4 regions of the Staphylococcus casei genome follow, and region 4 is predicted to be linked to each of the others. Evidence: riboswitches for the same ligand, from Rfam matches in the RefSeq annotation. Region 4 holds a riboswitch; each other region holds the start of a gene.

Region 1 (8,363 bases), 1.4 Mb from region 4:
TTGTCCAACCGCCCGCTTCGATGACGGACCAAATCTTAAACCACGTGGTGCCATCATTGGCGATACTTCCCATTATTGAAGGGTTTTTAAATAAAGTAGCAAACCCTAATACAATACCAAAGAATGCAAACATAAGTACTGGTACAATCATTGCACTACCAAATCTCTTAATTGTGTTCATAGAACTACCCCCATTTATGACAAATTAAATCACTTACATTGTAATTTATTGATACAGGTACGGTATTTCAAAAATAATATTTAACTCTGCAATCAATGTTTTTAATTCTTATTTTAATCATAAAGGTAACGCTTACATTTAAACAATAGTTTGACGCCATTCCGAATAATTTTGTATAATCAGATTATATTTTCAATACGTGAAAATATTTTCAGGAAGCGCGGGGTGATCTAATGTTTTTAGACAGTCGTATTAATAATAATTTTAATAAATTAAACGAAAATGACTTACATATTGCTCATTTTATCAACACACATATAAAGGCTTGTAAGACAATGAAAATACAAGACTTGGCTGAGCATACGCATGCTTCCAATGCTACAATTCATCGTTTCACACGCAAATTAGGCTTTGATGGATATAGTGATTTTAAATCTTATTTAAAATTCGAAACTGAACAATCTCATCAACTTCCTTCTGATTCTATTGAAGGATTCAAACAAGAAATTGAAAATACATTTTCATATTTAGATCGTATCGACTTTGAACTGGTCACTAATAAAATTAATCAATCAGAAACCATTTATCTATATGGTACAGGTTTGGCACAAATGAATGTCGCACAAGAAGCACAAAGAATCTTACTCACTATACATAAAAACATTATCGTATTACATGACATACATGAATTTAAAATGATTTTAAATAAAGCAACATCTAAAGATATTTTTTTCATCATCTCACTGTCAGGAGAATCCCATCAACTGTCAGATATTACGAATTTATTGCAACTACGCCAAAATTACTTTATTTCAGTGACTACTTTAAAAGATAATATGCTTGCTCAACGAGCGAATTATAATATTTATGTTTCTAGTAATACATTTTATTTAGAAGATGGAACGGACTATTCTAGTTTTATAAGCTATCATATATTTTTTGAAACCCTACTTCGTAAATTTAATGAACGTAAAGAAAACGGGGATATCATTTAACATTACCTCATAGATTTATTTGCTATATTTGAATAAAAAAGGCTTATCGCATCCACTAAAAGTATGCAATAAGCCTTTTATGTATCATAATTAATCTTCAGCGCCATATATACAGTTATATATTTCAACCTAGGTATTATAGTCCCGCTTCAAACTCTTCTAACGTAAGTTGTAACTTATCAAACATAGTTTCAAAGCCATGAGCCGTAGAATCATGATATTCTTTTTTCTTTTGTTTATATTCTAAAGTTGTATATCGTCTTTCTCTTGGTACTAAAGCAATATAATTAAAAATCATTTGAGTAATACCTGGTTCTCTTTCAAATATTTCCACTTCAATCGTATCTTCCGAATCACTTAATTCTGGCATACCAATTGTCATAACAATATATTCATACGGTGTTAATGTCATAAAAGCACCTTTTATAACATTTTCTTTTCCATTACGAGCATCAATAATTTCATAACTGCCATTTTGCTCTGTATTCACTTGTATAGATTTATTCGTTCTTGCAGTTGTCATAAACCATTGCTTAAGAAATCGTTGATCTGTCCATGCTTGATACAATAATTCAGGTTCGACTTTAAATAATCGCTCAAGTCTTATTTCAACGTTTTCATTTTCTACATTATATTTAGCCACGCTTGTTCACCTACTTTCACTCTTAAGACTATTCTAACTTATTACACGAGACTTCTAAACTATAATCATGATATTTACAAAATGTTCATTGTATTTATACTAAAACAGGCGATTTACATATTTTGTTTTCTAGAAAAGTGAATGAACTTATTAAAAACAATGCTATTTTATATCTATATATTACACTATAATCACTCTAATTTTTTAAAATTAAGCTTATATATAAAGTAGGAAGGCGTGTTTAACAAAATTTTGTTTAGATAGGCCTTCCCACAATGCATTCATATTTATTTTTTATCTAATCTAGGCAATCCAAATACTATTGCAATTAATCCACATACACCCAAAATCATTGGATAAATAGAATACGGGACTAACTCAAACGGTGATATAGACGCAACGCCCGCAGCCGCTATAAGTTGAGGGCTATAAGGTAATAACCCTTGGAAACAGCTTGCAAACATATCTAAAATACTCGCCGATTTTCTCGGGTCTACATCATACGCTTCTGATATATTTTTAGCTAAAGGTCCTGCCATCAATATTGAAATCGTATTATTCGCTGTTGCTATATCAGCAGTACTCACTAGCCCTGCAATACCTAACTCTGCGCCACGTTTAGATTTAACTCTTCTACGAACGAAATTGAGCAGCCATGTGATGCCACCGTTATGCTGAATCAGAGCTACGAGGCCACCAATAAGTAACGCTATAATAGCAATGTCCTCCATACCAATGATACCTTTAGAAATAGAGGTTAATAACCCTGACCATCCAAATGATCCATCAATTAAACCAATTATTGATGATAATACAATCCCGCCAATCAGCACAATAATTACGTTGATTCCAATGAGTGCTAATATTAATACTAATAAATAAGGTACAACTTTAATAAAATTGTAGTCGTAATCTTTAGTTGCATCGATGTGTGCACCCTTTGTTAAAAACCACAAAACAATAATCGTAAAGATTGCCCCTGGTAATACAATTTTAATGTTCACTTTAAATTTGTCGCCCATCTTAGTTTTTTGTGTACGTACGGCTGCAATCGTTGTATCTGAAATCATTGATAAGTTATCCCCAAACATCGCTCCACCAACAACTGTTGCCATTGTTATTGCTGCTGAAACATCTGTCGCTTGACTTAATCCAAATCCTACAGGAGCAATAGCAGCAACTGTACCTACAGAAGTACCCATCGAAACAGAAACAAACATACATATAATAAATAATCCTACAATAATTAGGTTTTCAGGTATTAATGATAAGCCTAAATTAACAGTCGATTTCACGCCTCCCATGTCCTCTGTAGTTTGTGAAAAAGCACCTGCTAATAAGAAGATAAGCATCATCAATATAATATTAGAGTGCCCTGCACCTTTCGTGAAAATTTCTACTTTTTGAGCGAATGTTTCTTTACGATTTAATACTAAACCTACAATTGATGCTACTATAATAGCAACATTTAGTGGCATTGTTGAAAAGTCGCCTGTGCCAATACCAACACCTAAAAACAAACCTACAAATACAATTAAAGGAATTAATGCCCATACATTGCCTTTCTTTGTTTCCTCCATACCTAACCAACTTTCTCCAAAGATAATATCACAATACTTTCATCGCACTAACATGTATACATATAAAAATTAAAAACTCTTTCCTACTACATCGAAGAAAAGAGTATACGTTTATAATTGATCCCTATCTTCTAGCATTTATCCAAACTACTGGAATTAGCACATGCATCACCATGTTGTCGAAGTATCGACAGACCTGCCTACACTTCTCTTGATAAGTATTTCCAATGATTTTCTTACAGTACTTAATAGCTCATCATACGTCAAATACTGCTAAATGTTAATATGGTATATACTTTTTGTCAATATGATATTAGAAGTGAAAATGACAAATACAAGAATTTATAGTAAAGCATTACCTTTACTTTGACATAATAAAAAGCCAGAAAACCCGTGGTATGATTTTCTAGCTTCTAAATTCAATCTATAAATTTAGTCTAACTGCGTGCCTCCAGTTACACCGTATACTTGACCTGTAGTATAACTTGATTCTTCAGCAGCTAAATGTACATAAACACCTGAAAGTTCTACAGGTTGCCCTGCTCGACCAAGCACTTCTTTCTGCCCAAAGGTTGGTATTTTTGATTGTGGTTGACCACCCGATATTTGTAGCGGAGACCAAAATGGTCCTGGTGCTACACAGTTTACTCGGATACCCTCAGCTCCCAATTCTTCTGATAAACTCTTTGTTAATGAGATGATAGCAGCTTTTGTAGCGGCATAATCATGTAAAATCGGACTAGGATTATAGCCCTGTACTGATGAAGTTAACGTAATTGTTGCTCCTGCCTGTAAATAATCTAATGCTTTTTGAACTGTCCAAAATATTGGATAGACATTGGTTTCAAAAGTTTCTGAAAATGATGCGGTATCAAAATCTTTTATACTATTTTTATATTGTTGATGACCTGCAACAAGCGTGACATTATCTAAACCCCCCAGTTTATGATAAGCTTCTTCGACCAAATCATAATTGAATTGTTCATTACGTAGGTCACCTGGTATTAAAATAGCACGTCGGCCTTCATTCTCTATGATTTCTTTTACCTCTATTGCATCTTCTTCTTCTGCTGGTAAATAGTTGATTGCTACGTCTGCCCCTTCTCTTGCATAAGCAATTGCGGCAGCACGACCAATAGCTGAATCGCCACCTGTGACTAACATCTTATAGTCTTTCAAGCGCCCATACCCCTTATAAGAGGTTTCACCACAATCAGGTTTAGGATCTAATTGTTGTTGTAGTCCTGGCGCCTATTGCTCTTGTTGAGGAAAATCTGCATTTGAAAATTTTGTTCTAGGATCTTGAGATGCCATTATTAACACTCCTTCAATTCATGTCGTCTTTCATCCTTACCCCATTTTCATTTCATTTAATACATAGATACATCTATTTTCTAATTAGTTTTCATTCAAAAGCTTTAGTACAAATGTAATAAAGTAGTCTGGCACTTTTTCTAAAATACGTTCATCTGGATCATACTTAGGGTGATGTAAATCATATTCACTATTTGAACCTATAAAAACAAACACACTAGGATATTTTTGTGAAAAACCAGAAAAATCCTCTCCTATTGTTAATGGTTTGTCCATAACCTCAACGTTATAACCTACTTGTTTTGCAACTTCAATCGCATCATTCGTTAGCTTTTCATCATTTTCAACAGCTCCAGGTAAGCGATGATAAATCGTTTCAATATCAACACCAAAAGCCTCTGCTAACCCTTTACCTATCGATTTCAAACGTGCTTCTATATAATCTCGTTTTTCTGCATCAAACGTTCTTACAGTCCCTTGAACATAGGCTTGATCCGCAATCACATTCCATGTATTACCACTTGAAACTTCGCCGATTGTGACCACTGCACTATCGAAAGCTGATAAATTTCTGCTAACTATAGATTGAATGCTATTTATTAATTGACCTAGTACGATTGTGGGATCATTTCCTTGTTCAGGTTTAGCTGCATGAGCACCTTTGCCTTTGATTTTAAATTCGAAACGATCTACGGATGATGTGATAACACCAGATTTTACTGCAAATTGTCCAATGTCTAATGTTGGATAGTTATGATAACCTAAAACAGCTTTAGCGCCATCAATAGCACCAGTATCTGTAATGTGAAACGCTCCATAGCCTAGTTCTTCGGCTGGTTGAAAAATAAGACGCACACGTCCATTGAGTTGATCTTCAATCGCTTTTAACCTCGTGGCTACAGCTAACACACTAGCCATATGTATGTCATGACCACATGCATGCATCACACCTTCATTTGTTGAAGTAAATTCATGAATCACCTGTTCGTCAATAGGTAAGGCATCGATATCAGTCCTTACAGCTACAAATTGCTCCCCTTGTCCAACTTCGGCGACTAATCCAGTGTCTAAAGGTAAATCTAATACTTTTATGTCATATGATTCTAAAATACGTTTTAATCTTTTTGTTGTTTCATATTCAGCATCCGACAATTCTGGAAATTGATGAAATGTTCTTCTCCAATTAACGTAATCTTCATATTGCGGCATTATGCGTCACTACCTTTCTTTTTTAAATTATTAACTATATAATAACCAATTGTTACCAAAACGACACCAACTGCAAGGTTATTCGTAATTAATATAATAACGAATGTTAGTAATACGGTACTACCATTAAGTATTGGAGCGTGTTTTATAAATGGTATGGTACGACGATCAAAAGTATTCAGTGAAATGGTTATTAATACCGTAGATAAAACAGCCATTGGTATTTGCCCAATGATTGCTCCAAAAATAAATATACTCACTAGTAAGAAACTACCTGTTATAAGTGTAGACAATCTAGAACTTGCACCCATTGACACATTGAATCGGGATTGTCCTACAAGTGCACTGCCACCATAACCGCCAAAGATACCAACAATAAAATTTGCTATACCTTGTCCAATAGTCTCTTTGTTTTTATCACTTTTTGAAGCTGTCACATCATCCATCATACGCGCTGTTAATGTTGTCTGTACGATAGCTACGATAGCCATTGTCACGCCATATACAAATGCAATCACTAAAAAATGCCAATCCCATATATCTTTTGGAATAGATGGCTGAGGTATTTTTACATGAATGGGTGACATATCACTAACAACTTTAATATTCGGTTTGAAGACCCAGGCAAACACAGTTAATATAACGATTGCTATTAAAGGTGCTGGTATTATTTTTATAAACTTAGGCACAATCCAAATAAAGCAAAATGAAACAATCGTAATCATATAAGTTTCTTTTGAAATATTGAAGATATTTTTCAACTGAGATGTAAATAATAGTATACCTAAAGCATTCATAAATCCAATTACAACACCTAAAGGGATCAAATCTAACAATTTGTTTATATTGCAATATCCTAAGATGATTTGTATCGTCCCCATAAAAATTGTTGCCATAATTAATGCCTGCAAACCATGACTCGCTGCAAGTGGTGCAACTACAAGTGACACCCCACTGCTTGGTGCAGATACCATCAATGTCCTATTGCCTGTCACACTAATCACAAGCATCATCAGCCCTGTACTTATCAATCCAATCGTCGGGCTAACACCCGCAATGAGGGAAAAAGCTATCGCTCCAGGAAGTAAAGCCAATGCAAGTAATATACCGGATAATATATTGTTACTTATATTTCCTTGCCACTGTTTAACATAAGTGGTCTCGCTCACATCAAACGTCACCTCCCCATCCCTTTAGTACTTATGTTATCATAATTGTCGGAATATTTAATCAATTCTCGTTTATTCTCACTTTAACAAAAAAATGCAGTTAAGCTTTATATTGCTTAACTGCACTTATCTTTTATAAACTCAATTGATTATCAACAATAACTGCACCATCTTTAATCACTTTTTCAGCGTGATTGATGCCATAATGATATGGAATATATTCATGATTAGGCGCATCCCAAATAACGATATTTGCCTTATCACCTTCGTTAATTGTACCTGCATCTACATCTATTGCTTTGGCAGCATTAACTGTAACTGCATTCCAAATTTCATTAGGTGATAATTTTAATTTTAATGCTGCAATTGACATAATCAGTTGCAGATTATTCGTTACACAACTTCCTGGATTGAAGTCTGTCGCAATTGCTATTGCACCGTTATTAGCTATCATACCTCTTGCATCGGCATATTGCTCTTTGCCTAAATAAAATGTCGTACCTGGTAATAATACAGCTACGGTATCACTATCTTTCAATTTCATTTTACCTTCTGTACTTGAAGCCACTAAATGATCTGCAGAAATAGCCGCTTCATCAATAGCAAGTTCTAAGCCACCAAGAGGATCAATCTCATCTGCATGTATTTTAACTTTGAAGCCTAATGCTTTCGCAGCTTCCATATATTGTTTAGACTCTTCAACTGTAAACACTCCAGTTTCACAGAAAATATCTGCAAAATCCGCATATGCTTTAACTTCTGGTAATAAATCTATCATTTCTTGCAAGAACGCTTGATTTGATTTTGCATCTTTCGGCACAGCATGCGGACCTAAGAAGGTGTGTCTCATATCTAAGTTATATTTTTCAGCTAAGCGATTAGATACACGTAATTGTTTTAATTCGTTATCCTTATCTAATCCGTAACCACTTTTACTTTCGACAGCCAGCACACCATGTTGAATCATCGTTAATAAATTTTTCTCTGCTTTGTTAAACAGTTCCTCCTCTGTCGCATTGCGTGTAGCTTCAACAGTAGATAAAATACCTCCACCTTGCTCAAGTATTTCTAAATAAGAAACACCTTGTCTTTTAAGCGACATTTCGTGTTCTCGAGAACCACCATGCACTAAATGCGTGTGTGCTTCTACAAGTGCTGGTGACACCACTTTACCTGTTGCATCTATTGTTGCTTTGGCTTCATAGTTATCAGTATGTGCCCCCGAATATAAAACTTTGCCTTCATGAATGACTACTGTTCCATTCTCAACAA
Region 2 (8,363 bases), 740 kb from region 4:
ATATCGGTAAATTTATTGTATTGTTTCATAAAGTGTAACTTCACTGTGCCGGTTGGGCCGTTACGCTGTTTGGCGATTATAATTTCAATCTCACCATTATCGTCATTTGTTTGAGGTTCATAATTTGAATCATCGTCATCTTCGTCTTCGCCACGATTATAATAATCATCACGATATAAGAAGGCAACGATATCGGCATCTTGCTCAATAGAACCTGATTCACGAATATCACTCATCATTGGTCGTTTATCCTGACGTTGTTCCACGCCACGAGAAAGCTGACTCAATGCAATAACTGGACATTCTAGTTCTCTGGCTATCGCTTTTAACGTACGAGAAATCTCAGAAACTTCTTGTTGACGGTTATCTGAAAAGCGTGATCCACTACCAGAAATTAACTGCAGATAGTCAATGACAATCATATCTAACCCATGCTCTTGCTTTAAGCGTCGACATTTCGAACGGATATCCGTAATACGAATACCTGGTGTATCATCAATAAATATCTTTGTGCGTGATAGTTTACCTACTGCTATTGTAAAACGGTTCCAGTCTTCTTCTGTCATCATCCCCGTTCTCAAACGGTTGGAATCGACATTACCCGAACTACAAATCATACGTGTTGCTAGCTGATCAGCACCCATCTCAAGCGAGAAGATCCCTACAGAGAAATGATCTTCATGTGTGGCTACTTTTTGCGCAATATTAAGTGCGAAGGCAGTCTTACCTACAGAAGGTCGGGCTGCTAAAATAATTAAATCATTACGGTTGAACCCAGCAGTCATCTGATCTAAATCTCGATAACCTGTAGGTATCCCAGGTGTCTGACCACTATTTTGATCTAATAACTCCGCGTTTTCATATACGTCACCAAGTACATCACGAATATCTTTAAAACCGTCACTTTCACGTGTCGATGATAATTCTAATATACGTCGTTCCGCATCATTAAGTATCGTATCAAGTTCCAGTTCATCATTGTAACCATCATTTGCGATGCTATCAGCAGTTTGAATTAATTTACGCTTAGTTGCGTGTTTAAAAACAATCTCTGTATAGTACTGGATATTACGCGTTGTTGGTACATTGCTAGATAACTCAGCAAGATATTGTGGTCCACCCGCTTCATTCAATCGTCCTTCTTGTGACAATTGATCCATGATTGTTACCACGTCAATATCTTTATTGTCTTCGTTGAGATTCATCATAGCTCTAAAGATGTGTTGATGTGCGCCTCTATAAAAGGACTCAGGAAGCAAGACTTCCTGAGTTGTGTTAATCAATTCTGGATCTATGATAATGGCACCTAAGACAGATTGTTCAGCCTCATTGCTATGTGGCATTTGATTTTGTTCATACATTCCATCCATTACGATTACACCTCATATACTCAATCCGTTATTATTGTTCCACTGTGTGCACACGAATTGTACCTTCAACTTCTTTGTCTAGTTTAACTGGTACATTTGTATAACCCAATGCATGGATACCGTTTGGTAAATCCATTTTACGTTTGTCAATTTTAATATTATGTTGCTCTTGTAATGCTTGTGCAATTTGTTTTGTACTTACTGAACCAAATAATTTGCCGCCTTCACCTGTTTTAGCAGATACTTCGACTTCGATATTGCTGAGTTGTTCTTTTAATTTTTTGGCATCATCAATTTCTTGTTGACGTTCTGCTTCTGCAGCTTTATTTTTTCTTTCTAATTGTTTTAGATTGCCTGGTGTTGCTTCTACAGCGTAGTTATTTTTTAACAGAAAGTTATTTGCATAACCCACTGGTACATCTTTAACTTCGCCTTTTTTACCTTTACCTTTTACATCTTGTGTAAATATTACTTTCATGAATTTTCACTCCTACTCATTTGTTCTGTGATTGCTTCTTGTAATTGCTCAATCGCTTCATCGACAGTCACATCTTTTAGTTGTGTGGCTGCGTTAGTCAAGTGGCCACCGCCACCTAGCGCTTCCATCGTTAATTGTACATTAACTGCACCCAGTGATCGTGCAGACATACCTACGACATTATCTTCACGTCTAGCAATTACGTATGATGCTTCTACACCATCTAAACTTAACAGTTCATCAGCTGCCTGTGCAACTGTAACAGGATGATAGATTTTTTCGTCTGAACCATAAGCGATTGCAACACCGTGCTCTTGCAATTTCACAGTTTGAATTAACTCAGTACGATTAATGTAAGTATCGATATCATCTTTTAAGAAATGTTGGGTCAAAATAGTATCTGCACCATGTGCACGTAAATAACTCGCAGCATCGAACGTTCTCGAACCAGTACGTAAAGTAAAGTTACGTGTATCGACTATAATACCTGCAAACATCACGGTCGATTCTAGACGTGTCAGTCGTTGTTCGGTCGGTTGATACTCTAATAGTTCTGTTACAAGCTCTGCTGTGGAGCTCGCGTATGGTTCCATGTAGATTAACAATGGACTAGAAATGAAACTTTCACCACGTCTATGGTGATCAATAACGACTTTACGATTAGCTTTATTTAAAATATTTTCATCAATAACCATTTCTGGTTTATGTGTATCGACGATAACTAAAGTTGTCTTAGATGTCATAATATCCCACGCTTCATCTGAAGTAATGAAACGATCTTTCAACTCGGGCTTTTCATTCACTGCTTCCATGACTCGACGTAACGTTGGATCTATGTCTGATTCATTCAATACGATATAGGCATCTAAATTATTCATCATTGCAAAACGTGATACACCAATTGCGGCGCCTATCGCATCTAAGTCAGGACGTGTATGTCCCATAATGATAACTTTGTCGCCTTCCATTAAGATATCTTTTAAAGCATGTGAAATCACTCGTGCTCTTACGCGCGTACGTTTTTCCATAGGGTCAGTCTTACCGCCGTAAAAACGGACGTTCCCGTTCATATGCTTAATCGCAACTTGGTCACCGCCGCGACCGAGTGCTAAATCTAGACCTGATTGAGAAAGCTCTCCAAGATCAATTAAGTCCTCTGAACCTTCTCCAACACCAATACTTAACGTTAATTGCGCACGGTAACCCACACTTTTTTCTCGTAATTGTCCCAAAATACTAAAGTTAGAGGCCTCAATTTCATTTAAAATACGCTGATTTAAATAAGAAACAAATTGATCAGAACTATAACGTTTAAAGTACACATTATATTCTGCGGCCCACCTACTAATGACACGCGTTACCATAGAGTTAATCTCTGAACGCTGTGTATCGTTCATATTTTGAGTAATTTCATCATAATTATCTAAGAAAAGTGTTGCAATAATCGGTTTAGATTCTTCATACAATTCATGTGTTTGAACTTCCTCTGTTATATCGAAGAAATACAATACATGTTCGTTTTCTGAATATCGCACACGATAATGGTAATCATTTTCTTGAATTTCAATTTCTTGCGTTTTTTCTAATTGTTTTAAGATATTAGGATATACTTCATTAACTGGATCGGAAATCACATTACGAGTTAAACGTTCCGACATAAATTGGTTCATCCACTCTATGTTTTCATTCTCATCTAGGATGATCATTCCAATAGGTAAATTCTTAATTGTTATGTTATTGCCTGCTGAAATTTTCCCACCTAGATTATTTACATAGTTGTCTAATTTCTGTAAAGCCTGCCTTACCATAAATGCTGTCCCGATAATTACAAACACTAATACAACCGTTGCAATACCTGCAATCAATTGATTAAATATAAACCAAACAACGACAAGTGCAATTGCTGTTAGTGCCATAATAATAAATGGTAAAACCAAAGCTTTTTTAGTGGATTGACGGTTCATTCTTCCACCTCAAATCATTTTTTAATGATACTTTTTAGATTAACACATAAATCTATAACACCCAGCAAACTTACAATGTGTGTGACTGGCATCAATATTGTCCCTATCACCATCAATACAACTGTAAGTGCAGGCGGCATGGATTTAGCTTTACCAAAAAAGTGAATAACACTTAATCCCTGAATATACATACATAATGATAACACAATTTCTAAATTTAATACGGTACTTTGGAATGTACCCGGTTGGGCGGCAAACATAACACAAAGCAATACAATTATATAAATAAATAATAATGAACGCTTCATTTGCCATGCATATAATGGTTTGAATATTGGTGTAGCAATCTTGAATTTACGTAAAATTGGAAAAGTGATAATTAAATTGATTAATACGAGTAGAAATACTGCAAAAACTACATAACTCGGTAGTTGCACCGAAACTTGACGGAAGCCTTCTGCAAGCATTTGTTTATAGTCTGCGCTCGCTCCAGATTCTGAAATAAGATGATACAATTGTTGTTTCACTGGCTTCATAATTGTTGTTGCTTTTGGCAATTTATCAGATACTTGTAAGACCATAACTGCAATTAATGAGACTATACTGATATATGTAGTTGTAATATAAAGTATACGCTCTTTAGACGTACGTTCTTTTAATAATTGGCCTACAACGAAACTCAAGACGAGTACGAGGACCATGATAGTTAATACAAAAATATTACCCAATAAAGTTGTTAAAATAACTGTAATAACCGCTGTTATGCCAAATGTTTCTAAAGATTTATGCCATAAGATAATGCCTGGTATTGTTGCAAAGAGACTTAATACCAGTCCAAGCGGTGGTAATATATGTAAAGCTAAAGCGACTATGATTAGTGCTAATGTACCAAGGATAGCTGCCTTAGGATATATTTTTGAAAACAAATTCGCCACTCCCATACTATTTTTGACTATAACTTCTATTTTAACCTCTTTAAAACTTTTTCACAATTTTGTCGCCCATATTAATTAAAGATTAAAATAAATTGCATTAGTCTGTGGTTGCTTATGGTTCATTCACATAAAAATAGGACGACAAGTAATAACCATGCATAAAATATGCCCAGTTATGCCCAGTATAGTTACTGTTTGTCGTCCTGTACGTCATTTTATTTAGCTTAATCAGGCAATATCATTTTCTTTTAAATTGAGAAACTTTTAAGAAATGATATAAATTAGGTGCCCAGTCATTAAAATTAAGCAAGAAACCGTCATGCCCGACATTATCTGGCACAAAAAAGTGTTTATGATATTTAAAGCGCTCCCCTACTGCACGTACAAGGTCATCTGGATAAAGCAAATCATCTGTAAATCCCATAGTCATAACTTTCGTATCTAATTGCCTAAACACTGTGTCCACGTCATTACGCCCTCTATCTACATCATGACTATCCAAGACATCCAGTAGTGTTAAATAGCAAGCTGCATCAAAGTAATCTTTAAATTTATCGCCTTGGTGTTTTTGATAAGCCACGACTTGGTCTGGTGTAAAACGCTTATCATAACTTTTAGATGAACGATAAGTTAAGAAACCCAACTGTCTTGCAATACTCATACCTTCCTTGCGATTCAAATGAATAGACTGTCTCGCAATTTGATTAAAGGCACGGCTATACGAGGAAGTTCTATCTGTAGCAGCAAGAATCACAGCCTTTTCAACAACAAATTTACGGTTGTACAATAATTCCACTGCTTGCATGCCGCCTAAAGACCCACCGATAAGAATATTAATTTTTTGATGTCCTAATGTTTCAATACCCAATTCTATGGCGCGTACAATATCACGTAACGTAAGATGTTGTGGGAAATCTTCATCAGTTAGCGCTGAACTTGAACCATACGGGCTACCTATTACATTAAATGTTAAAAATTGATAATCATGTATTGGCATATAACCACCATCAATAATTTCTCTCCACCAACCGGGGTTTTCACTTGTTCCATAAGTTAAATGGTTTCCTGTTAACGCATGGCATACTACGACAAGCGGTTGTCCTGCTAATCCAACATGCTCATATCGTAACTTTAGGTTAGAGATTGTCTCACCTGACTCTGTTGTAAATGGCCCTAATTCTAATGTATCAACCGTATAATTCGTCATGATTTACCCCCTACTTAATAAAAAACTCCTCACCCATTATAAGTAAGAAGTTAATCATACTTATCATTCGAGTCTCTCGTTGGTTTTAGCACCGTACTTAAAATAGCCGGTTGCTGAAGCTTCACGGGGCCAAATCCCTCAGCTTCTCGAAATAAGATTTGATTTTAATTGTATATATCTCAGTGTACTAAATATCATTCCCTAATAAACATACTTGAAATAAAGAAATTTCATAATTTTCTAATTATTGTTATTCTAACGGATATTACGACTTACATCAATGAAATAATTAAAAGAACCATCGTATAATTGCTGTAATAATAATTCCACTAATGATCGTAATCGTTAGACTTCTAGTGTATAGAGCAATCAAAATGGTTGGAATCATCGTAATTAAGAATGGCACGTTCAAATTATAACCCATACTACCTTCATGTTGTTCTATCGCTCCGTCAATAACCAACGCTGTAAATAACGTTATCGGAATAAAAGATAGCCATTTTACTGTCTTTTCAGATAAACGTATCTTGGATATCATAACGAATGGTATTACACGTGTAAGCCATGTCACAATACCACACAATAAGATAATCATTAGCATATGTAGTGTAGTTGTCATCGATCCATCACCACCCCTAAAGCAGCAGTTAGTGTGGCTGCAAGAATAATTGCTATATATGACGGCATTATCAAACTAAATAAAAGCATCATAACAATGACGCACACGATTAATACAAGATAAGTCTTAATGTGTGAGCGTTGGATGGTTTCAAACTGTGAAATTGCTAAAAAGATAAACATAGCAGTAATTGCGAAATCGAGACCTAATGCATCTGGATTATGTATGTATTTACCAAAAACTGCGCCTACAATCGACGCAAGCGTCCAAAATAAGTATGCAGTGATGTTTAACCCGTGTAACCAACGGTCATTAATTTTTTCACCTTTTAGATGTGGTGTAATCGCAACACCAAATGTTTCATCTGTAATTAGCGTTCCAAGGCCTAGCCGGTTGAATAATCCATAGTTTTTATAACTTGGAGCAAGCGTCATACTCAGTAGAAACATTCTAGAATTAACAATAAAAGTAGTTAATATAATCGCCGAAATGGGTGTTCCTGATATGACTAACGCACAAATAATAAACTGTGCTGCGCCAGCATAAATGACAAGACTGAGCAAAATAATTTCTAGTAAACTAAAACCTGAGGCTATTGCCACAATACCAAATGACAACCCCACTCCTGCATACCCTAACAACGTAGGTATACATTCTTTAACACCTTGTCTAAACGTTACATGTGGCTCCACAGCCTCACTCCTTTATATTAAAATAATAGCTGTATTCTAATATAAAGTATAAACAACATTCAACGCCTTTACACTACCGTTTGTGTGACGGAAGACAAGTGGTTGTGTAAAAGCATTGTTTTACCGCCTTATTTTAGGTTTCGGAATTTTCTGTAAATGTTTAGACTACCCTATCTTTTTCTCTAGCACTTCGTCTGTTTCTCTTCTGATTCGCTGCTTTATTTTTGCTATTTTTATAATTTTTTATGTATTTACACCTCCCCCACCCTACCCTGCAAAATAAAAAACCACACGACAAGGGGCGTTGTCATGCGGTTCTTAGTATTGCTTTATTATATTTATTAAACTGATTGAATAACTGTTTTACCACCCATAAATGGAACTAATACTTCTGGAATTGTTACTGAACCATCTTCATTTTGATAATTTTCAACTATAGCAGCAAATGTACGTCCAACTGCTAAACCACTACCATTAAGTGTATGGACTAATTCTGGTTTTGAATTTTTATCACGTTTGAATCGAATATTCGCTCGACGCGCTTGGAAATCAGTAATGTTTGAACAAGAACTTATTTCTTTATAATCATTATAGCTCGGTAACCAAACTTCTAAATCATAGGTTTTACTTGCGCCAAATCCAATATCTCCTGTGCATAAGTTTACACGACGATAAGGTAAACCAAGTTCTTCTAATATTGCCTCTGCATGTCCCGTCATTTCTTCAAGTGCTTCCCAAGAGTCTTCAGGTTTTTCTACGCGTACCATTTCAACTTTATCGAATTGGTGTAAACGAATAAGGCCTCTTGTATCACGTCCAGCAGAACCCGCTTCACTGCGATAACAAGCTGATTGTGCTGTGAATTTAGCTGGTAGTACATCTGGATCAATAATTTCATTACGATAGTAGTTTGTAAGTGGCACTTCAGCTGTTGGAATTGTATATAAGCCTTCCTTTTCAACTTTAAATAAATCTTCTTCAAATTTAGGCAATTGACCTGTACCATACATTGAATCTGCATTTACTAATTGTGGCACCATCATTTCAGTATAACCATGTTGTGTAGTATGTTTTGTAATCATGTAATTCATTAACGCT
Region 3 (8,363 bases), 1.1 Mb from region 4:
AAAACTCATGGATAACTAAGCGTATGAAGAATAAGTATGCAGTAACTGCTTAAAGCACATTTTTCTAAATGAAAGAAAGTAGTTTGCTTTCTGGAGAAAGATTAGAAAGATGTGCTTTAGTATGTTGTGACGAGGCGATGTAAAAAAATAAAAGTTACAAAATAAATATTCTGAAAATTAAGAAAATATGATATAGTATATTTTACTACAGCTTAGGAGGAACTTCTATGATTAAGATGAGTCCGAAACAATTTATCAATAATGTATTATCTGGTGTAGCAATAGCAATTGTTGCAGGTCTTATTCCTAATGCGATTTTAGGAGAGCTGTTTAAACTATTCGCCCCGAAATATGCTATATTCCAAACATTACTACAAATAGTAGAAAGTATTCAATTTACTGTACCACTTTTAGTTGGCGCATTGATTGCGATGCGTTTTAAACTTACACCTTTAGCGACAGCAGTCGTTGCGAGTTCTGCGTTTGTTGGTAGCGGTGCAGCACAATTTAAAGATGGTGTGTGGATGCTGGTAGGGGTTGGGGATTTAATTAACACAATGATTACAGCTGCAATTGCAGTATTCTTTATATTAGTGATAGGAGAACGATTTGGTAGTTTGACTTTAATTATTTTACCTACGATAGTTGGCGTATTAGCCAGCCTTATTGGTGTTCTTATACTTCCATACATAAAATTAATTACGACAGGGATAGGGAACCTTGTCAATTCATTTACTGAATTACAACCTATATTAATGTCGATGCTCATTGCACTGGTGTTCAGTTTTATTATTATTAGTCCGATATCTACGGTGGCAACGGCATTGGCTATAGGGATTAGCGGGCTTGCGGCAGGCTCTGCATCTCTTGGTATCGTTGCATGTGAAGGCGTGCTTGTTGCAGGTACAGTTAAGATTAATAGATCAGGTGTGCCAATAACAATTTTCTTAGGTGGCGTTAAGATGATGATTCCCAATATGGTGAGGCATCCTATTATCTTATTACCGATATTTACTACTGCGCTAATTACGGGCTTTGTAGGTGCATTGATAGGCATAGGAGGAACAAAAGAATCAGCAGGCTTTGGAATTATAGGACTGGTTGGTCCGATAAGTGGATTTAGATTTATGGATCATCCACCATTATTAAGTTTACTACTCGTATTTATCGCATTCTTTGTAGTTCCATTTGTTAGTGGTTATTTAGTGAACGCATTCTATATGAAAGTATTAAAATTATATGATAGAGAAATATTCAAATTCTTAGTTTAAAATGTAAAGTTTGTTAAGAGAAGAAATTTTTATACTTCAATACAAAAGGGTAAAATTACTCAAAAAGGCTACGTGACAGTAGCCTTTTTATATTTTCTTAATAAATTAATTACAAGCATTGCACTAAAATATAATTTTTCTGTCGAATTTTTATTTTACAATTATGTAACAAAAACGTTTTCTGTAATAATTCAGAAAATAATTTATTATTTTTAAAAATGTAATTAAACACTTACGCGAAAGGGTTTATACACAAAATCAGAGTGGAAGAAAATAATTTAGGCGTTATAAAACAAAACGAAAAGGTTTCCAATATTACAAGAGGACATTACTTTTGTAAAGTTTTGTTATACAAGTGTAATATAAATCAACGAAATTTATGGTATATTATTTGTGGCGAAAAAATAGCGCATAAAAAAATTAAACAATTTTGGTAGATATGTTAACTAGCAGATACGATAAATAATTTAACGAAAATATAATTTTACTTACAAAAGATTTAAATGGAGGATTTTTTTATTATGAAGAAGACAATTTTAGCATCATCATTAGCAGTAGCATTAGGCGTAACAGGTTATGCGTCAACAGATCACAATGAAGCACACGCTTCAGAGTCAAATATTGACCAAGGTCATTTAGCTGAATTAGCTCAAAGTGGAGCTGCTCAATTAAACGAAAAACCATTACACGCTGGTGCGTACAACTATGACTTCGTATTAAATGGTTACGAATATACTTTCACTTCAGATGGTAGTTCATGGTCATGGAAATACGATGTAGCAGGTGCTCAAAGTACAACTTCTCAAAGCACAGCTTCACAAGATGTAAGTTCACAAGCTTCATCAAACACTAATGAAACAGCAGCTAGTGAAGTTCGTTCACAAGCAACTACAAAAACAACAAACGTAGAAGCAGTTGAAGCGCCTAAAGCTTCATCAAACTCTAACGTTCAAACAGCTCAAACAAGTACTGCAACTAAAACTTATGAAGCTGCAAAAACTACAGCTGCTTCAACTGGTGGATCAGTTAAATCTCAATTCTTAGCTGCTGGTGGTACAGAAGCTATGTGGAATACAATTGTAATGCCTGAATCAAGCGGTAATCCAAATGCTGTTAACGAATTAGGTTACCAAGGTTTAGGTCAAACTAAAGAATCATGGGGAACTGGTTCAGTAGCTACTCAAACTAAAGGTATGCTTAACTATGCTAAAGAGCGTTACGGTTCAGTTGACGCAGCACTTGCTTTCCGTTCTCAAAATAACTGGTGGTAAGATTTAAGTAACTAAATGTTCAACATTTAGTCCTATATATCAGAGAGTGTCTCTTAGGAGGCACTCTCTTTTTTATCTATAGATGATTGACAAGTATGAATATTCTGATAAAATTATAGTTAATTTAATAATGACAAACTTATCCAGAGAAGTTGAGGGATTTGGCCCATTGATACTTCAGCAACAGACTTGCATGTCGAGTACTGTGCTTCGTCCAACAAGTAATATGACTTGAAAGATAGGTGACATGTGAAAGCTATATGCCACTTTAAAAGGTATATAGCTTTTTTATTTTTATAGGAGGGCATAAACATGGTAATTTCTGATAAATTAGCTCAAATTCCTGATAGTTATTTTGGGAAAACAATGGGACGTAAAGTAGAACATGGTAGTAAAACATTAATTAATATGGCAGTGGGCATCCCAGACGGTGAGACACCCCAAGGTATTATCGACTGTTTGAGTGAATCAATACGGATTCCAGAGAATCAAAAGTATGGCGCGTTTCATGGTAAAGATAGCTTTAAACAAGCCATTGTCGACTTTTATAAACGGCAATATCAAGTTGATTTAGATAAGGAAGATGAAGTTTGTATATTGTATGGCACAAAAAATGGCTTAGTAAATTTACCGCAATGTATTGTTAACCCTGGGGAGTATGTTTTGCTACCTGATCCAGGTTATACAGATTATTTAGCTGGTGTATTATTGGCTGATGCTAAGCCACACGCTCTGGTACTTAAAGCACCGTATTACTTACCAGAATGGAATAAAGTAGATAAAGAAGTTTTATCAAAGACGCGTCTAGTTTATTTGACTTATCCTAATAACCCAACTGGTTCAGTTGCTACACAATCGATATTTGATGAAGCTGTAGCTCAATTTAAAAATACAAAAACTAAAATTGTGCATGACTTTGCGTATAGTGCTTTTGGTTTTGATAATAAAAATCCAAGTATACTTCAATCTGAAGGTGCCAAAGATTTAGCTATTGAAGTATTTTCTTTATCTAAGGGATATAACATGTCTGGTTTTAGAGTAGGGTTTGCGGTTGGGAATAAAGAAATGATACAAGCCTTGAAGAAATTTCAAACACACACACATGCTGGGATGTTTGGTGCACTTCAAGATGCCGCTACATATGCATTAAATCATTATGATTCATTTTTAGAAACTCAAAATGAAACTTTTAAACGAAGAAGAGATGAATTTGAAAAGAAATTAAAAGAAGCTCATATTCCTTTTGAACCAATGAGGGGTGGCATTTTCTTATGGTTACAAACACCTAAAGGATACGATGGAGAAGCGTTTGTAACGTATTTATTACAAGAACAGTCTATTCTAGTGGCCCCAGGTATACCATTTGGTGAACAAGGGAGGAATTATGTAAGAATTTCATTAGCCCTTAACGATGTAGAGTTAGTGGAAGCAGCGAAACGAATCCAGTCATTAAAACATTTATATCAATAAAACATTAGGAGTGAAATGATTATGACAACGATTAAATTATTTGGAGTGAGACCAGAGGATATACCCTATATTGAAGCATGGTCTACACAGCGGGCGGTAGAAGTTGATTTAGACAAAGATTTGCTTACTATAGATACAGTTGATCGCGTTAAAGGCTTTGATGGTGTATCTTTGTCTCAACAATTGCCATTAGATGAGGAAGTGTATAAAAAATTGCATGAATTTGGTATTAAGCAGATTGCCCAACGAAGTGCAGGGTTTGATTGCTATGATTTTGAGTTAGCTAAGAAATATGATTTAATCATCTCTAATGTACCATCCTATTCACCACATTCTATAGCTGAATACACGGTATCTCAAGCGTTGAATTTAATTCGTAATTATAATGATATTCAACAGAAAACAGCAGAGTTTGATTTTAGATGGCAACCTGAAATATTATCGCGTTCTATGAAAGATTTAAAAGTAGCGGTGATTGGTACAGGACGAATTGGGAGCATTGTTGCGAAAATTTTTGCTAAAGGCTTCGAAACGCAAGTCGTTGCTTATGATATTTTCCCCAATGAAGCGTTAAAGTCATTTTTAACATATGAAACAAGTATTAGTGAAGCTATTAAAGATGCTGATATTGTGACAGTACATATCCCAGCGAGTAAAGAAAATAACTATTTATTCAATGATGCGTTATTTAATCAATTTAAAGAAGGTGCAGTATTTATTAACTGTGCCCGAGGTACGATTGTTGATACGAAAGCATTAGTAAATGCACTTGATAACGGAAAAATTAAAGGCGCTGCACTTGATACCTATGAAGGTGAAAAAGGTTTGTTTCCAAGTGATCAACGCGAGGGTACATTTGAAGATGAGTTGTTAAAACATTTAATAACGCGTCAAGATGTTATTGTATCACCACATATCGCATTTTATACAGATGCGGCTGTGGAAAATTTAATCGTTGATGCATTGGATGCAACGATAGAAGTATTGCAAACAGGGGATACGCAACTACGTGTGAATTAAAATAGCTAAAGCATCAACGTGCAGTGTATGAATGATTAACTTATGAAAAGCAATTATAAATAAAAAATGGTGATTACATCTTCAATATGTAATCACCATTTTACTTTATATTGAGTAAGGTTATTTTACGTCGTAACCTTGATCCTCGATTGCATCTTTCATATGAGCGAATGCTACTTTATCATCATCGTAATTGACATCGACATTTCCTTCTGAAAGATTGACCGTAGCAGTTGATACACCGTCTAAATTTGTTAGGGCAGATTCCACAGCCTGTTTACAGTGGTCACAACTCATACCTTCAACAGTAATTGTTTCTGTTTTCATATTAATCACCTCCTTAAATTCAATTGACGCATGGCTAATATTATTTTAACTATAACTTCATGCGTTTTAAGCGTAATGCGTTAGTGACAACACTCACTGAACTTAAAGCCATTGCAGCGCCGGCAACCCATGGTGCTAGTAATCCAATTGCAGCGATAGGAATACCAGCTATATTATAAGCGAGTGCCCAAAATAAATTTTGGCGAATATTACGTATTGTAGATTTACTAGCAAGAATTGCTTTGGGTAATAATAATAAATCGCCACCTAGAATAGTTACATCAGCTGCTTCAATTGCTACTTCAGCACCTGTGCCTATTGCAATACCAATATCAGCTTGGACGAGTGCAGGTGCATCATTTACACCATCACCAACCATAGCTACAGTTTTACCGGTATGCTGTAATTCATTAATCTTTGAAGCTTTTTCTTCTGGTAATACTTGTGCAATAACAGTATCGATATTTACTTGTTTTGCGATGGCTTGTGCAGTACGTTCGTTATCTCCAGTTAGCATGGCGACGTTTATACCTAAGTTATGAAGTTGTTGAATTGCTTTATTGGCTGAATCTTTAACGGTGTCAGCAACGGCGATGACTCCTCTTAATTCATCATCTATTGCAATAAGCATTGCTGTTTTACCAGCTTCTTCATATTTAGTCATTTGTGACTCCATTTTATCAATAGATATAGATTGCTCAAGCATAAATTTACGGTTACCAACATACAGTGATTTACCATCAAATGTAGCAGTTATACCATGACCAGGTATAGCTTCAAAATAATCGACATCTAATAATGTGATTTGGTTAGTATGTGCATATTGCACAATTGCTTCTGCAAGTGGGTGTTCAGATCCTTTTTCTGCACTAGCTAACAATTGCAATGTTTCAGTATCACCTTCGAAATCAGTGACGACTGGTTTACCATTGGTGATAGTACCAGTCTTGTCTAGGACAATTGTATCAATGTTGTGTGTGCGTTCGATATGTTCGCCGCCTTTAAATAAAATACCATTTTCAGCAGCTTTTCCAGTTCCTACCATGATTGAAGTAGGTGTTGCTAAGCCTAGTGCACAAGGACAGGCAATGACAAGTACTGCAATCGATGCTACAAGTGCGGGTTCAAATTCACCATATTGAATCAGTGTAATCCATACAATAAACGTAATTAGTGATATACCAACTACAATAGGAACGAAATAACTAGAAATAATATCTGCTAAACGTTGGATTGGCGCTTTTGAACCTTGGGCGTCTTCTACGACTTTAATAATAGAAGCAAGTGCAGTATCTTTACCTACTTTAGTAGCTTCAATAGAAATTGAGCCATTCTTGTTCATTGTTGAACCAATGACTGTATCATTCGTTGATTTTTCAATAGGGATAGATTCACCCGTTAACATAGACTCGTCAATTGAAGTGTTACCTTTGATGACTTTCCCATCTACAGGGACTTTCTCACCAGGTTTAATGATTAGAATGTCACCTTTGACGACTTCATGCAAAGGAATCATTTGTTCTTCATTACTTCGCAATACACGTGCTTCTTTCGCTTGGAGGTTGAGTAATTCACTTAAAGCGTGAGTTGTTTGTGACTTAGCGCGTGTTTCTAAATATTTACCGAATAGAATTAGAGTAATTAATACAGCACTTGTTTCAAAATATAAATGCGGTGCATAATTTTGGAAAGTGAGCCATTTAATCATCTCATAAATACTATAGAAATATGCAGCGCTTGTTCCTAAAGCGACAAGTACATCCATATTTGCAGAACCATTGCGTAAGTTTTTATAAGCGCCAACATAGAATTGCCAACCAATTATAAATTGTACTGGGGTAGCAAGTGTGATTTGAAACCAAGGGTTCATGAAAATATGTGGTATGGGCAAACCGAAAAGGTGCACAAGCATTGTTAATAATAAAGGCGCAGTTAATATAGCTGAAATAATAAGTTTAATACGTTTATGGCTTAATTCCTGTTTCTTACGAGAATCTTTTTCTGTTGTTTCACGTTTCGGTTGTGCATCATAACCAATTTTTTGAACTTTTTGAATTAAATCTTCTACAGACACTTCATTAGGATTATAGGATATCACAGCATTTTCAGTTGTTAAGTTGACATTAGCTGAAGTGACCCCATCAGTTCGATTGAGCACCTTTTCTATTCTATTTGAACATGCTGCACATGTCATGCCTATCACATCTAGTTCAGTTTTTTCAATATGCACGCTGTATCCTGTTTTTTCAATGTTTTTAGTGATATCTGAAATGTTCGAAGTGTGGGGATTGTATTCAATCGTTGCTTTTTCAGTTGTAACATTAACATTTGCATCAACATCACTCATTTTATTTAAATTCTTTTCGATACGATTTGCACAAGCAGCGCATGTCATTCCTGTAATATCTAATGTTGTTTTTTTTCTATCTTCCATATATAGCCCCTCCTTTATAGTGAATAGTATTAATTTTGTGTTTATGTGTTATCTCAATGTTTAATATACCCCCTAAGGGTATGAAAGTCAATTGACATGTTTTATAAAAAAAGAGATTAAGCTATGCAAAGTTTTTAAAATTTTGCATAGCTTAATCTCAGTCGTTATTTTAAAGTAGGTGTTGTTGATTTACTTTGCTTAGTTCAGAAACAATCTTTCTACTGTCTTTGTTTAAATGTTGTACATAAATGGTATTGTTCTTTTTATTATAATTTTCAATTAAAGTATCGATGGCATTGACTGCGGAATCATCCCATAGATGTGCATTGCTAAAATCTAAATAGATGATTTGATTTCTTAATTCCAAGTCTAATTGGTTCATCAAAGCATCTATAGAGACAAAGAAAATTTGTCCTTTGATTTGATAATGGATAGCTCCATCAATTTCTTTATATTGGACTACAACGTTAGAAATCTTTGTAGCAAAGCATAGCGCACTAACGATGACACCGACAATAACGCCTAAAGCAAGGTTATTAGAAATTAATACGATAGCAACGGTTAAAATCA
Region 4 (8,363 bases):
TGTTCATCGACATAATAATTGTCATATTTTCTAGCGTGATGTTCTAAACCAAGTGTTTCAAAGTTAAGGTTGCTGAAAAATACTTTGCCACTAATATTATTTGAAACAAGGGAAGTCATTAAAATTTCAATTTCTTTTTCATGACAAATTTGAAAGATATAGCGCATTAATAATTTAGCGATACGTTCTTTTGAACTATGATCATTTCCTTTAACACACATATTTTCCATAACTGCTTTGTGTGAGATGTCGTAAGTATTATCATGAATGAGTGTCACTGCACCAATTAATTCATTTTGTTCAAAAATCCCAATGACTGTGTAATTGTCATTGTGTTCTGACAGCAAGCCTTTTATATTAGCCTTGGTTAAGCATTTTTCATTTTGTAATTTCCAAGCATAAACTTCATGCTCTTTATGGATGCCTTGCAATAAAAATGTATAATAAATAGATAAATCATCAATTGTTAAATAACGAATATGAGTCATTGAAGGCCTCCTGAACTTTCCGAAGTATTTATTATAAAACTATAATATATGTTTTGTTAATTAATTCTAATACTAAAGGAAAAAAATTATTTGAGCAATACTATCTTTGGTTTTTAACAAAAAATATGTAAGCGCTTATAATTCAAAATATAAAAAAGTATTATTTTATAGAGTGTATAACTTTATTGATATTATTTTTAAGTAATGGTCTAGTATAGAATAAAAAGAGAATAAAATTGCTGGAATTAAGAAAGGTTTTTCATATAGGTATATAATAAGAAGATTTTCGTAATATATGATAAATAGATAAGTGCGCAATATCCATTTAAATATGGTTTGATAATCATAGAAAATGATAGGGAACTGAATATAGTGAAATTTTGGTGTATAAGAGTTAACTGATTTTTTTACGATATGCTAATACATAGGATAAGACAATGATTAAGCAAGTATATAATCTTAAATAATTGTGCAACTACAAAAAAGTACACCTTCACTAAAAATGAAGGTGTACTTTTATTTTAAACATGGGCCTTTGTGTCTCGAATGTTTTGTATGAAATATATTAGTCTACTACTTCTACATTTAAATCCACATCGATATTACCGCGTGTGGCTTTTGAATATGGACAAAAATCATGTGCATCTTGTAAGTATTTTTCTGCATCTTCTTGAGATAATACATTTTTTACTTTAGCGTCAATAGATACACCTAATTTAGGACTTTCTGCATCTGGATCATCCTCTAAACGTACAGTTAAAGTAACTTCTGGTTCTGCACCTCTTACTTTATTCTGTTTTAAAATTAAATCAAATGCACCGTTAAAGCATGAAGCATAGCCAGCTGCAAATAGTTGCTCAGGATTTGTACCCTTTTCTGCATCAGCTTGAGCTGGTGGGATAACTGCTACATCAATTGCTTTATCATCAGTTTGAACGTGGCCATTTCTGCCACCTGTATTTGTCGCTTTCGTTTCATAGTTTACTGCCATTCTATTACCTCCTAAAAGACTTAATAATAATCTTTACCCTTAGAAACAGTTTTAAATCATATAAATAAGTATTAATGTATAATAAATTCAATGAAGCGCATAGGCTATTTAATGATTGTGTTATTTTCGAAAATTGTTATACAATCATTTTAATCATTAAAATAAAGGACGTAATCATTATGACTAAAGTAGATATAGCAGTAACGATAGCACCAACAGAAGAACTCTCGCAGTCTACCATTGATGACTTAGTACAATATCAAGATGCAATACAAATTATTGAATTAAGAATAGATCAATGGCATAACTTTGATAAAACACATTTAGCAGGGGTATTAGATCATCTCTATCGATTACATTTAGGGAAAAAAGTTTTAGTTACCTATCGCACAGCGTCACAAGGTGGGGAAGGTAGTCTCTCATACGAACAGTATCTACACACGTTGAGTGAAATAGCTACTATGAAATATATCGATATGTTAGATATTGAATTTGATCAGATGAAAGACACACAACCATTGCAAGATTTGATTAATCAAGCGCACAATAATCAAATAGAAGTGGTATTGTCACATCACAATTTCAAAAAAACGCCGACTTTAGAAGGTTTAAAACATCTTTATTTTAAAATGCATCAGCTAGAGCCAGATTATTTAAAGGTTGCGGTCATGCCACACGATAAACAAGATGTCCTTAAGTTATTAGAAGCAATGGCAGAAACAGCTGACGCTGTACCTCAAAAAGTGGTAGGTATTGCAATGTCTAAGCTGGGGATTGTGTCTAGAACTGCACAAGGTTTATTTGGGGGTTCAATTTCATACGGTTGTTTGGATAGTCCTAAAGCACCTGGGCAAATACACGTGCGCAAGTTACAACAACAATTGGACATATATGAGTAATTTGAAAATAATCGTATCCTGATTTATAATTGAAAATAGTTATCATTAACGAAAGGACGATACTATTATGGAATTACAAGATGCGATAGCGCAACGGAGAAGTGTAAAAAACTTCAAACGAGATATGACCATAGATGACAATGCTTTATACAAAGCAATTGCACAAGCAACTGATGCACCCAATCATGGTCATAGAGAGCCATGGAGAGTAGTCCACATCGCTAAAGATAGACTAGGGGATATGAGCAAATTACTTACCAAAATAGCATTCGCAGAGCAACCGAAAAAGCAAGCAGACCATTATCAGGTCGTTACAAATCTTGGTGGCATGTTGGCTTTGATTTTAAAAGAAGATACTAAACAACTAGATAGTTTAGAAAACAATATGGCGTTTGGTGCTTTTACTCAAAATCTTATGTTGTTATTGCATGAAGTGAATATCGGTAGTTGTTGGAAAACACCACCATATATTTTTGATCCGAACATTGAGGCGTTATTTGATGTGAAAGAAGATGAACGTTTAGTAGGGTTTCTATATTTAACGGACTTAGAAGATGAAATGCCTTATAAAAAACGCCACACAGAAAATATCATTCAAAAATTTTGACAGTATATAATCAGCTAATATTAATCATATAACATATAAAAAAGGTAGGTGCTCAGTTAATGAGGCACCTACCTTTTTAAGGAAAAATAGTTATGACTTACTATTTAAATGTTTCTTCTAAAAATGACTCAACTTGTTCTGGAGATTTTGCATTAGCTGAATGTAAATGAGCAAGTTTTTCACCATTTTTAAATACTAATAAACTAGGGATACCCATAACGTCATTGTCAGCTGCTACATCTTCTAGTTCGTCTCTATCGACGGTAAACCATTGGTAATTATTATATTTTTCAGTAATTGGATCAATCCACATATCCATTGCTTTACAGTCTGGGCACCAGCCTGCTTCGAATTTAATGATGACTGGTTTATCGCTTTGTACGGTCTCTTTAAAATAATCAGTTGTATTAATTGATTGCATCGTAATAACTCCTTTATTTACTTATTATGAACTATATTATAGACGACTTTTAACTATTATAAAAAAAATCAGCTTGATATTTAGAGCGTTTTACTAATAAATTTGATATATTAGTGTTAACTAGACATAGGAGGTACAGAATCATGATAAAATTTTACCAGTATCCTAATTGTACAACTTGTAAAAAGGCCGCTAAATTTTTACAAGCATATGGTGTGAGCTTTGAACCAATTGATATTGTACAACATACACCTACTAAAAGTGAGTTTAAAGATATTATAGAAGCAACAGATATTGAAATTAATAAGCTTTTTAATACACATGGGGCGAAATACCGTGAACTAGGGTTGAAAGACAAACTTAAAGATTTAACAGATGATGAAAAATTAGATTTATTGTCGCAAAATGGTATGTTGATTAAACGACCATTAGCAGTTTCTGGAGAAAAAGTGACTGTTGGTTTTAAAGAAGATGAATACAAAGAAACTTGGTTGTAAAAGTCACGCTAAAGATGGTAAAAACTTGTCGAAGTAACTGAGTATTTAACCAACTTAAGAAAACGCTTTATCCTTTGGTATTAAATCCTTTGAAATTATCATTATATTCAAGGAAATAGTTGCTTGAAGGCTATTCATGTGGCATCATTAAACATGTAAAATCATTTAGGAGGGGATTCTCGTGGCAGTACCGAGTGAATTAAAATATTCTAAAGAGCATGAATGGGTTAAAATTGAAGGTAACACAGTAACAATTGGAATAACTGAATATGCGCAAGGTGAATTAGGCGATATCGTATTCGTTGAGTTACCAGAAGTTGACGATGAAATTAATGAAGGAGACACTTTTGGTAGTGTTGAATCCGTAAAAACAGTTTCAGAATTATATGCACCAGTATCTGGCAAAGTTATCGAAGCTAATGAAGGATTAGAAGATAGCCCAGAATTCGTAAATGAATCACCATTTGATAAAGCTTGGATGGTTAAAGTTGAATTAAGTGACCAAAGCCAATTAGATGAATTATTATCAGCTGAGCAATACTCTGAAATGATTGGCGAATAAAATATTTAAACTCCACGATATAACATATCTTGGAGTTTTTCTTTTATATAAGTAAATGATGTTAAGATACGCATGTCTAATATAAATAGTTTGTAAAGTAGACTTGTTAATATACGAATTCAAGGTGCTTTGAAAGCCTTTAGATGACAAAACGTTGTATCGATAATAAGATGAAATTAGGAATATGTAAATTATGTTTATAACCTTAAACGATCGTGAAAAACTAAATAGAAAGCATTAACTATCAACTTTTAGAGGGTGGATGTCATGACGTTACTAAACCAAGTGATTGTTGTCGAAGGAAAATCAGACAAAAAGCGGGTAAAGCAAGTGATTGATCAGCCAATAGATATCATATGTACAAACGGTACTATGGGCGTCGGAAAACTAGACGAAATGATAGAATCTTTGTATGATAAACAAGTATTTATTCTCGTTGATTCAGATCGCGAAGGCGAGAAAATACGTAAATGGTTCAAACGATATTTAAGTGAAAGTAGACATATAAGAATAGATAAACAATATTGCGAAGTTGCACGATGTCCAAAACCATATTTATCTAGAGTGTTAAGTAAACATGGTTTTGCTGTAAAAGATGAAGAAAAAGTAGCAAAAGCAAAATTGGATTATATAGCTGAAAGGGTAAGTTTATTGACATGAATGTAACAAGGGAAGAACATGTAGATATACATGAACACGATGAAAAAGAAAAACATCTTATATTTGGTTACACACCGACGTGTGGGACATGTAAGATATCCGAACGTATGTTAGGTATCGCCAATGAAATTTTGAAATTACCAGTAACAAAAATAGATTTGAATTTTCATCCAAATTTTAGCCAAATAAATGAAATACAATCTGTGCCAGTACTTATGGTCATGTCGAAAGGGAAAGAACAAAAAAGAATCTATGCCTTTCAATCAGTACCATATTTGTTAGAAAATTTGAAATAGTTATTGACGAAACATTAGTGCGATGGTAGGATTAAAAATAATTAAATAATGAAACTCTTATCACGAGAGGTGGAGGGATGTGCCCTTTGAAGCCCGGCAACCGTCTGTAACAGAAATGGTGCCAAGTCACATAAAGTTACTTTAACTTTAGAGATGAGAGAAGCGATTAATGCTTTCTCTATTCTTAAGTGAACAAAGGGAAAGCATTTTTTAATTGATAGAGCAATAATTTAGGAGGCAACTGTGATGATTGAGTTAAATCAAATAGTCAAAAGGTACAAGACGAAAAAACAGGACGTACTAGCAGTAGATCATGTTGATTTAAGTATTCAATCAGGCTCAATTTTTGGTGTAGTTGGATTTTCTGGAGCAGGAAAAAGTACGTTAATTAGACTTTTAAATAACCTAGAACAACCGACTTCAGGTGACGTTATCATTGATGGAGATACAATTGGTAAGTTATCTAAATCAGAGTTAAGACAAAAACGTCAAAAAGTGAGTATGATTTTTCAACATTTTAATTTACTATGGTCACGAACTGTATTAAATAATATTACTTTTCCTTTAGAGATAGCTGGTGTATCGCGTCGTGAAGCGAAACAAAGAGCGTTAGACTTAGTGGAACTCGTAGGATTAAAAGGTAGAGAACATGCGTATCCATCAGAACTATCAGGTGGTCAGAAACAACGTGTAGGTATTGCACGCGCATTAGCAAATGAACCAACTGTGTTACTTTGCGATGAAGCAACGAGTGCACTAGATCCTCAGACAACAGATGAAATATTAGAACTGTTATTGAAGATTAAAGAAGAAAGAAATTTAACAATTGTGATTATTACACATGAAATGCATGTCATCAGACGTATATGTGATGAGGTCGCAGTAATGGAAAATGGTCGTGTTATAGAGCAAGGTCAAGTTTCAAGCGTATTTGAGAATCCGCAACATGCTGTTACAAAACGTTTTGTTAAAGATGATTTGGATGATGAGTATGATGAATCTATTACAGATCTTGTACCATTAAATGCAAATGATTATATCGTGCGTTTGAATTTTACAGGTAAAAATACTACGGAGCCACTAGTATCCTACATCACAAAGACACATAACATTGACGTTAACATTTTGGAAGCGAATATCAAGCACACCAAAGATGGATCAATTGGGTTCTTGGCAGTACATATTCCGAATGTAAATTCAGAAAAGTTCGAAAAATTCATAAATGATTTAGAAGCGCAACATGTTTCAGTGGAGGTGTTAAAGCATGGGTAATTCATTTAGTGACATTCTCCAAGAGATGATTACAATGCCAAATGTGAGTTGGAGTGAAGTTTGGTTAGCCACTTATGAAACATTATATATGACTGTGATTGCGACTATATTTTCATGTATATTTGGTCTTATACTTGGTGTGCTACTTTTCTTATCAGCGAAAAGTAAATCATCGGTAGCAAGAGTATTTTATAGTATCATTTCATTTGTAGTCAATTTATTTAGAGCTATTCCATTTATTATTTTAATCCTTTTATTAATACCATTTACAAGTTTAATATTAGGCACAATAAGCGGTCCGACTGGTGCACTACCAGCATTAATTATTGGTGCAGCACCATTCTATGCGAGACTTGTAGAAATTGCATTTAAAGAAATTGATAAAGGTGTAATTGAGGCAGCTTGGTCAATGGGGGCGAATACCTGGACGATTGTGAAGAAAGTACTTTTACCAGAAGCTATGCCAGCATTAATCTCTGGAATCACTGTTACAGCAATTGCTTTAGTTGGTTCTACAGCAATTGCAGGTGTAATTGGTGCAGGGGGCTTAGGTAACCTGGCTTACTTAACTGGATTTACACGAAATCAAAATGACGTTATTTTAGTATCTACAATTTTAATATTAATCATTGTGTTCATCATTCAATTTATTGGTGACTGGGCTACAAATAAAGTTGATAAACGATAAACTTTAAAGGAGGACTTTAATATAATGAAAAAATTATTTAGTTTAGCTTCAGTATTAGTTTTAGCATTAGTTTTAGCAGCCTGTGGTAATGGCGGTGGTGGAAAAGATAAGACCATTACAGTTGGAGCTTCTCCTGCACCACATGCTGAAATATTAGAAAAGGCTAAACCATTATTGAAAGATAAAGGTTATGATTTGAAAATAAAAACCATTAACGATTATACAACGCCTAATAAGTTATTAAATAAAGGTGAACTTGACGCAAACTTCTTCCAACACACACCTTATTTGAAAACAGATAAAAAAGATAAAGGCTATAAAATTGAATCTGCAGGTAATGTTCATTTAGAACCAATGGCTGTTTATTCAAAAAAATATAAAAATCTAAAAGATTTACCAAAAGGTGCGACAGTTTATGTTTCAAACAATCCAGCTGAAGAAGGCCGTTTCTTAAAATTCTTTGAAGATGCAGGATTAATTAAACTTAAAAAAGGTGTAAAACCTGAAAATGCAACATTTAAAGATATTGCTGAAAACAAAAAAGATATTAAATTTAATAATAAGCAATCTGCAGAATACTTACCTAAGATTTATCAAAATGAAAAAGCAGATGCCGTAATTATTAACTCTAACTTTGCTATCGACCAAAAATTAAGTCCTAAGAAAGATTCAATTGTAGTGGAGAAAGCGAAAGATAATCCTTATGCAAACTTAATTGCAGTAAAAGATGGACAAAAAGATGACAAAAAAATTAAAGCATTAATGGATGTTCTACAATCTAAAGAGATTAAAGACTACATTAATGATAAATATGATGGTGCCGTTGTACCAGCAAAATAATAGCGAATGAATAACACACACCTCTTAACCATATCGGTTGAGAGGTGTTTTATTGTAAAAATGTTTAAAATGTATATTGAAAACGGCATAATAATAGATAACTCAATAATCACTTGTGATGTGTTGTATATGATAAATACAG

Evidence for each region. Region 4 has a riboswitch for S-adenosylmethionine ahead of QMO72_RS10070 (methionine ABC transporter ATP-binding protein). Riboswitches for the same ligand answer to the same signal wherever they lie in the genome.
Region 1: it holds a riboswitch for S-adenosylmethionine, as region 4 does, so the genes downstream of both, QMO72_RS03095 (Na+/H+ antiporter NhaC family protein) here and QMO72_RS10070 (methionine ABC transporter ATP-binding protein) in region 4, are expected to answer to the same signal.
Region 2: it holds a riboswitch for S-adenosylmethionine, as region 4 does, so the genes downstream of both, metX (homoserine O-acetyltransferase MetX) here and QMO72_RS10070 (methionine ABC transporter ATP-binding protein) in region 4, are expected to answer to the same signal.
Region 3: it holds a riboswitch for S-adenosylmethionine, as region 4 does, so the genes downstream of both, QMO72_RS01770 (aminotransferase class I/II-fold pyridoxal phosphate-dependent enzyme) here and QMO72_RS10070 (methionine ABC transporter ATP-binding protein) in region 4, are expected to answer to the same signal.

What each region holds. Positions count from the first base shown of each region.
Region 1 is NZ_CP125718.1:698,216-706,578, reverse strand. It holds gene QMO72_RS03110 (alpha-glucoside-specific PTS transporter subunit IIBC) at 1-181, opposite strand, end outside; gene QMO72_RS03105 (MurR/RpiR family transcriptional regulator) at 415-1,176, shown strand; gene QMO72_RS03100 (SRPBCC family protein) at 1,313-1,819, opposite strand; gene QMO72_RS03095 (Na+/H+ antiporter NhaC family protein) at 2,107-3,399, opposite strand; SAM riboswitch class I at 3,521-3,620, opposite strand; partial or broken gene QMO72_RS03090 (SDR family oxidoreductase) at 3,832-4,713, opposite strand; gene QMO72_RS03085 (amidohydrolase) at 4,798-5,922, opposite strand; gene QMO72_RS03080 (SulP family inorganic anion transporter) at 5,922-7,091, opposite strand; gene hutI (imidazolonepropionase) at 7,225-8,363, opposite strand, start outside.
Region 2 is NZ_CP125718.1:13,016-21,378, reverse strand. It holds gene dnaB (replicative DNA helicase) at 1-1,370, opposite strand, end outside; gene rplI (50S ribosomal protein L9) at 1,402-1,848, opposite strand; gene QMO72_RS00070 (DHH family phosphoesterase) at 1,845-3,812, opposite strand; gene QMO72_RS00065 (DUF2232 domain-containing protein) at 3,827-4,738, opposite strand; gene metX (homoserine O-acetyltransferase MetX) at 4,986-5,954, opposite strand; SAM riboswitch class I at 6,012-6,112, opposite strand; gene QMO72_RS00055 (AzlD domain-containing protein) at 6,244-6,573, opposite strand; gene QMO72_RS00050 (AzlC family ABC transporter permease) at 6,570-7,265, opposite strand; gene serS (serine--tRNA ligase) at 7,607-8,363, opposite strand, start outside.
Region 3 is NZ_CP125718.1:401,827-410,189, forward strand. It holds gene QMO72_RS01755 (6-pyruvoyl trahydropterin synthase family protein) at 1-19, shown strand, start outside; gene QMO72_RS01760 (PTS sugar transporter subunit IIC) at 228-1,271, shown strand; gene QMO72_RS01765 (aggregation-promoting factor C-terminal-like domain-containing protein) at 1,793-2,542, shown strand; SAM riboswitch class I at 2,679-2,787, shown strand; gene QMO72_RS01770 (aminotransferase class I/II-fold pyridoxal phosphate-dependent enzyme) at 2,855-4,012, shown strand; gene QMO72_RS01775 (D-lactate dehydrogenase) at 4,034-5,032, shown strand; gene copZ (copper chaperone CopZ) at 5,153-5,359, opposite strand; gene QMO72_RS01785 (heavy metal translocating P-type ATPase) at 5,409-7,793, opposite strand; gene QMO72_RS01790 (SulP family inorganic anion transporter) at 7,963-8,363, opposite strand, start outside.
Region 4 is NZ_CP125718.1:2,084,547-2,092,909, reverse strand. It holds gene QMO72_RS10115 (GNAT family N-acetyltransferase) at 1-488, opposite strand, end outside; gene QMO72_RS10110 (organic hydroperoxide resistance protein) at 1,054-1,479, opposite strand; gene aroD (type I 3-dehydroquinate dehydratase) at 1,659-2,378, shown strand; gene QMO72_RS10100 (nitroreductase family protein) at 2,446-2,985, shown strand; gene QMO72_RS10095 (thioredoxin family protein) at 3,086-3,406, opposite strand; gene QMO72_RS10090 (arsenate reductase family protein) at 3,550-3,903, shown strand; gene gcvH (glycine cleavage system protein GcvH) at 4,085-4,465, shown strand; gene QMO72_RS10080 (toprim domain-containing protein) at 4,733-5,125, shown strand; gene QMO72_RS10075 (thioredoxin family protein) at 5,122-5,421, shown strand; SAM riboswitch class I at 5,476-5,581, shown strand; gene QMO72_RS10070 (methionine ABC transporter ATP-binding protein) at 5,668-6,693, shown strand; gene QMO72_RS10065 (methionine ABC transporter permease) at 6,686-7,381, shown strand; gene QMO72_RS10060 (MetQ/NlpA family ABC transporter substrate-binding protein) at 7,406-8,221, shown strand.